Linked DNA regions of Acaryochloris sp. CCMEE 5410. The protein of the gene in region 1 interacts with the protein of each later gene in a pairwise test. Links are inferred from orthologs where the notes say so. Each region holds a gene or a part of one and is shown in the gene's direction. Other genes may lie near its edges.

Region 1 (3,282 bases):
TTTTTTTAGTTTCAACATCTGCAGAGCAGTTAGAGTTTTCTCCCATTACTCGACAAGAGGCTAAAGTCGCCGTAGAAAGTCGTCTCAGACTCCTTAGGCGATCGGGTACTCGCCAAGACTACGACCAACTTCAGCTTGTTCACCAACAAACTTTTCAATAATGCCTTCTCCGCAGCCATTGACCCTCACGGATCGAGTCATCTCCATTCAACGATCCTTGCCGGGATCCGTTCGCCTGATTGCTGTATCCAAATATATGCCGACTGCATTGATCCGAGAGGCCTATGATGCAGGTTTACGCGACTTTGGCGAAAGCCGGGTACAGGAAGCGATTCAGAAACAAGCAGAGCTACAGGATCTCTCAGAGCTCACTTGGCATCTCATTGGCCACCTTCAAAGCAATAAAGCCAAACTAGCGGTTCGTCACTTCGACTGGATTCACTCGGTAGATAGCTTAGCTTTAGCCCAACGCCTCAATCGGCTGGTTGCATCAGAGCAGAATTCACCTCAGTTATGTCTTCAAGTCAAACCTCTCCCAGATCCTGGCAAATTTGGTTGGACGTTTGCTGGTCTTAAAGCCGATCTACCTGCGTTAAAAGCCTGTGCCCATCTTCACTGGCGGGGATTAATGACGATATTACCGATGGGGTTATCGAGCCAGGAAATCTTAAATGCTTTTCATGAAACTCAACAGTTAGCTCAAGACATTACCCAGCAGTCCCCAGAGGATTTCACCTTACATGAGCTGTCCATGGGGATGTCCAATGATTATCAGTTGGCTGTTCAGGCTGGCGCCACAATGGTTCGAGTAGGCCGTCGTCTTTTCGGGGATCGGCCTCGGCCCTAAGCCATCCTTCTATATGGTGAGGCTGATGGCTTAACTCTGAACGCCATAGACAAGAAGGTCTTCACAAGTTTTTCCTGGGCGAATCACTATTCTATTCAAAGAGACCGTATCTATCTGAATGACAATGCGAATAGGAAGCCTCTGTAAAAGATGACAATTTCATAGGTTATGTAAAGGAAATGATTTCTTAATTTAAACTTTAGTTTCAACACTCGAATTGCTGATTTGCAATTAGATCATTGATGTATAATTCAATCTAAATTTTCCATACCATGGGATTTGTCGCAAAGAGCTGATTTTTTCTATAAAGATCAATCTTGGTAATTAAGGCGACAGTGGTATTGACAAATCAAACAAATCCAAGTTTGATGAGAAGATCTAAATTTAATAGAGATCTTTACGAATAAAATTCCTTGATGACCTTAGATCGAACTATTGCTCGGTCTTCTTGAAATCAGGTTCTTCATACCCTCAAAACCTTCATAGATGGAGCCCAACTCGTGAGCAGTTTATTTGGCAGATTAAAGGATTTCGTCGGCATCCCAGAGTCGGATGACGATTATGATTACGTTGATGAATATGACGAAATTCAAAACGATGGGTATTCGGATCATTCTTATTCAGCAGAGTACTCCGAAGAACCCGTTGAAGTGGGTGAAGCGTTGAACAGTCAATCTGAGAAAGAACAGGGGTCTCAAGTGAATTCTAATACTAGCAATGTTGTAGGTATGCCCGGTGCCAGCCGCTTATGGGGATCTACCACTGAGGTTTTAGTGATGGAACCACGAGCATTCGAAGAAATGCCCCAAGTGATCCAAGCTTTACGTGAACGTAAGTCTGTGGTTCTCAATCTAACGATGATGGAACCTATTCAGGCTCAGCGAGCCGTGGATTTTGTAGCAGGTGCAACTTATACCATTGACGGCCACCAAGAGCGTGTTGGAGATAGCATCTTCCTCTTCACCCCCAATTGTGTTCAGGTCAGCACCCATCTGGGTGTCGTTCATGAAGCACCTACTACACCTCATTTTTCACGTCCTACAACCACTGCATCTTGGAAAAATGATATGCAGATGAACCAGGCTATTGCCCAGTAAATAGCCATCTCTGGCTACTTTGGGGTTTTCTCAAAACTCAATACAGCAAGGAATCTCGACTAAGCTTTGGTAGACTGGTGCATTGTTTCTGCCATCTTCAGCTTAGGGGTATTCTAGTGAGTCAGTTTCGCGATCAGCTTGGCATCATTGGTGGTGGCGTTATGGCTGAAGCCATTTTGTCACGACTGCTTTCCCAAAAAATCTGTTCGCCAGAGCAGATTCAAGTAAGTGATATTTCCAAAGAGCGATTAGAGGTTCTAATCGGTCGCTATCAGATTCAGGGATCTACCCTTAATGATGCGGTTGCCTCCAACGCTCAGGTCTTGGTGTTGGCCATCAAACCTCAAATATTTCCAAAGGTCGCTGATCCCCTCGCATCGTCCATACCCGCTGGATGTTTAGTCCTTTCTATTTTGGCGGGGGTAACTTTGGGGACGTTAGAAGCAGCTTTTCCAGGATCCCCTGTGATTCGAGTTATGCCAAACACACCGGCTACAGTTGGGGCTGGAATAGCTGCGATCGCAGCAGGTAACCATGCGAATCAAACGCACCTAGATCTTGCTCATCAGCTTTTTAGCGCCGTTGGCCAGGCGGTTACCGTACCTGAATCATTAATGGATGCAGTCACCGGGCTATCGGGATCAGGGCCAGCTTATGTTGCCTTGGTGTTGGAAGCTCTTACGGATGGAGGCGTTTCGGTCGGTTTGCCTCGCCCCATTGCCAATCAATTAGCCCTGCAAACCCTTTTGGGCACGGCCAAATTAGTGGATGAAACGGGACTACATCCTGCCCAACTCAAGGATCAGGTTACGAGTCCAGGTGGTACGACGATTGCTGGGGTTGCGGCTCTAGAGCAAGCGGGACTTCGATCAGCCCTGATCAAAGCTGTTCAGGCTGCTTATCATCGCTCCTGTGAGCTCGGCCGAGGCTAAATCAAAATTGCCAGCTTCAACATTATGGGGATTGTAAGGCCGGCGCTGTTAACTCGAAGGCCAAAAAATCAGCCAGCCAATTTTTGATTTGATAGGTGGCTTGGCAATCATCCTCGTTGTATTCAACAATCGTATCGAGGAAATCGCGATCGCCCGTAGAAAGCCACTCACTATACCAGTAGATGGACTGGGCTCCATTCGCTTCGCTATTGCGCCATTGAAACCCTAGCCATCGCGCGATCAATTTCAAGGTATAACTTTCTACAGGCAGCACAACCGTGTGGGTCACATGAGCGTGCAAATCAATAAATCGCTCCAATAAAGGCTGAATGATCGTATCGGGGTTACCATACAAGGCTGCTAAGCGTTCAACGGTTTGAACTTCGTAGGCACAAAAATGGTAAAT
Region 2 (3,231 bases), on another replicon or contig:
CTGGAACACCTGATGGTGCTACAATTTCCGACTTCTCTAATTCGCTTTCAGCCTCAAACCTTGATTGCTCAGTTGAAAAACAACGCCCATGTTAGCCATGTGATTGTGACGCGGAAGCTGTTTCCTCCTAGGGTCAATGTGGTCGTGCGAGAATTACCCCCGGTGGCCATGACGGAATGTAAAGGATGCACCCTCGTCCTAAAGCCTGGTCAAGCTGATTCCACCACCTTGGGGCCGGCCAATGTTTGGTTATTAGATCAGCGGGGCGTCGTTCTACCCGCTGATAGTTATCCCAAACTGGAAAAACCCCATCAACTTCCCAAACTCACCTTAAAAGGCTATTTACAACCTGAAGCCAATGAGGACACTTCAGACAATTCCCCTGTCGATTCAGCGACGCAACTTGTTTCCATTGACCGTCAAAAACAACAACAATGGCTGCAGATGTACGCCTCAATGGAGACGAGTCCCGTTCAGATTAAACATCTCAATTGGGAAAACCCCAATAAACTGATGTTGCAAACCAAATTGGGCCAGATTCATATTGGTCCATTTAGTGACAATTTTGATCGGCAACTTCAGGCCTTAGATGAAATGCGAACCTTGCCTAAATCTGTCGATCCGAAGCAGATTGTTTACATTGACATCCAGAATCCTGAAAGTCCCGTTCTAGAATTACGGAAGCAACCCCAACCCAGTCCTTAACCTTAAGAAAAACTTCTGTTTTTCTAAAACCTAGTGAAACGGGTTTTTACCCGTCAGAATCAAGAGGTTTACAGCCAATATCGCTCAATTGGTTTTTGGAGGAACTTGTCCTATAGTTGAGTAACGAAGATTGCCCATCCTTTTTTTGCTGTTCATAACTAGTCAAAATGGCGCCTGCAGATCAAACCTTTACAGATTCCCTATTCATGAATGAAAATGACGACCGCCTGAATGGTGGGCCTGTGGATCAATTAGGGGGAACGGGGGAAAGTTCTGACGCAGCGTCTCAGGATAGTTTAGAGAATATTTTTGACTTTGAAGATAGCGCTCCCCCATCTGCACCCCGTAAGGATGTGAGTATGGAAGACGACAATATTGTTCGACATGGTGCAGCCACCATTAAAGTGATTGGGGTTGGCGGCGGTGGCGGGAATGCCGTTAATCGCATGATCGCCAGTAACGTCTCAGGGGTGGAATTCTGGTCGATTAATACCGACGCCCAATCCTTAACTCAATCCTCTGCAGCAAAGCGTCTTCAGGTGGGCCAAAAGCTCACCCGTGGTCTCGGGGCAGGCGGCAACCCTGCCATTGGCCAAAAAGCAGCAGAAGAATCTCGCGATGATATTGCTGCAGCCCTAGCCGGTTCTGATCTAGTCTTTATTACTTGCGGCATGGGAGGGGGTACTGGAACCGGTGCGGCCCCCATTATTGCTGAAATTGCCAAAGAGATGGGAGCACTCACTGTAGGGGTAGTTACTCGTCCCTTTACGTTTGAGGGACGGCGTCGCAGCCATCAAGCTGAGGAAGGCATCGCTGCCTTGCAAACTCGGGTTGACACACTCATTATGATCCCCAACGATAAGATTCTGTCGGTCATTGCTGAACAAACCCCTGTGCAGGAAGCCTTTCAGACTGCAGATGATGTTCTTCGGCAAGGTGTTCAGGGTATTTCCGATATTATTAACGTCCCCGGCTTGGTGAATGTGGACTTTGCAGACGTCAAAGCGATCATGGCAGATGCAGGCTCAGCCATGATGGGCATTGGTGTGGGATCGGGTAAATCTCGGGCAAAGGAAGCTGCGATCGCAGCCATTGATTCTCCCCTATTAGATGCCTCAATTCGAGGAGCGAAAGGAGTGGTCTTTAATATTACCGGTGGCCATGATTTATCCCTTCATGAGGTGAATACCGCAGCCGAAACCATCTACGAAGTCGTCGATGCCAGTGCCAATATTATCTTCGGTGCCGTCATTGATGAGTCCCTTCAAGGTGAGATCAAAATGACCGTGATTGCCACGGGTTTTTCCAGCGATGCCGGGACTCCACCTCGTAAATCAGAAGCAAAACCCAAAGCAAAAGCCGCCGCGCCCACCCAACAGCAAAAAGCAGCCCCCAAAACCGTCACTCAGCGACCTCCCACACGAGGGGGAAATCTCGATATCCCCGATTTCCTACAAAAGCGCCGTCCAGGTCGTTCCTAAGCTTTTTTACCTAGTACTTGAGGGATATTAGGATCCCTCGGAGGAATTTAATTAAAACTCACAATTTTCAACCGTACTAAGGGCAATTTGGGATGCTAAGATTGCCTAGAATGTGTTTTGGGGACTCGTAGTGATCCGTCCTGCAACTCTAACTCTGCAACCTCCTCTGCCTCTGGTTGCTGAGAATAATCGGCTGAAAATCTTCTCCGGTTCTGCCAATGTTTCCCTGGCCCAAGAAGTGGCCCGCTACCTAGGCGTTGATCTGGGCCCCATGGTTCGCAAGCGCTTTGCTGATGGCGAACTGTATGTCCAAATTCAAGAATCAATTCGGGGTTGTGATGTCTATTTGATCCAACCCACCTGCCACCCCGTCAATGACAATTTGATGGAGTTGCTGATTATTATTGATGCCTGTCGACGGGCTTCTGCCAGGCAAATTACGGCAGTGCTGCCTTACTACGGATATTCAAGGGCCGATCGGAAGACAGCCGGTCGAGAATCCATTACGGCCAAGTTGGTCGCCAACTTAATTACCCAAGCAGGAGCCAGTCGCGTTCTAGCGATGGATTTACACTCCGCTCAGATTCAAGGCTATTTTGATATTCCGGTGGATCATGTTTATGGGTCTCCCGTGCTCTTGGATTACTTAGCCCGGAAAGAATTGCCTGACCTAGTGGTTGTTTCCCCTGATGTGGGGGGTGTCGCTAGAGCCCGTGCCTTCGCTAAGAAACTAGATGATGCCCCATTAGCCATTATTGATAAACGCCGCCAAGCCCATAATGTGGCCGAAGTGATGAATGTGGTCGGTGATGTCAAAGGGAAAACGGCCGTTTTAGTGGATGACATGATTGACACGGCAGGCACCATCTCCGCTGGAGCCAAACTACTGCGAGAAGAAGGGGCTCGCCAGGTTTATGCTTGTGCAACCCATGCCATTTTCTCCCCCCCTGCGGTGGAGCGTTTATCCGTAACGGGGCTGTTCGAAGAGGTGCTGGTCACCAATACCACCCCGATCCCCCCAGAGCGTCATTTCCCCCAACTGCGA

Evidence for each region.
Region 2: the proteins of ON05_RS04290 (region 1) and ftsZ interact in binary tests that used the Bacillus subtilis proteins (3 or more experiments, as listed by UniProt). The link is inferred for Acaryochloris sp. CCMEE 5410 from one-to-one orthologs.

What each region holds. Positions count from the first base shown.
Region 1 is NZ_AFEJ02000001.1:969,445-972,726, forward strand. What follows is about bases 191-3,145. They hold ON05_RS04290 (cell division protein SepF), read left to right. Parts: upstream 191-1,347; coding sequence 1,348-1,944; downstream 1,945-3,145. Other genes in these bases: ON05_RS04285 (YggS family pyridoxal phosphate-dependent enzyme), read left to right, coding at 191-847; proC (pyrroline-5-carboxylate reductase), read left to right, coding at 2,061-2,876; ON05_RS04300 (TM0106 family RecB-like putative nuclease), read right to left, coding at 2,899-3,145. Outside these bases: transcriptional coactivator PipX, read left to right, coding at 1-161; more of ON05_RS04285, read left to right, coding at 161-190; more of ON05_RS04300, read right to left, coding at 3,146-3,282. UniProt on the Bacillus subtilis protein: Cell division protein that is part of the divisome complex and is recruited early to the Z-ring. Probably stimulates Z-ring formation, perhaps through the cross-linking of FtsZ protofilaments. Its function overlaps with FtsA.
Region 2 is NZ_AFEJ02000002.1:731,861-735,091, reverse strand. The notes cover bases 145-3,048. They hold ftsZ (cell division protein FtsZ), read left to right. Parts: upstream 145-911; coding sequence 912-2,186; downstream 2,187-3,048. Other genes in these bases: ON05_RS24185 (ribose-phosphate pyrophosphokinase), read left to right, coding at 2,317-3,048; ON05_RS24195 (cell division protein FtsQ/DivIB), read left to right, coding at 145-705. In the rest of the region: more of ON05_RS24195, read left to right, coding at 1-144; more of ON05_RS24185, read left to right, coding at 3,049-3,231. UniProt on the Bacillus subtilis protein: Essential cell division protein that forms a contractile ring structure (Z ring) at the future cell division site. The regulation of the ring assembly controls the timing and the location of cell division.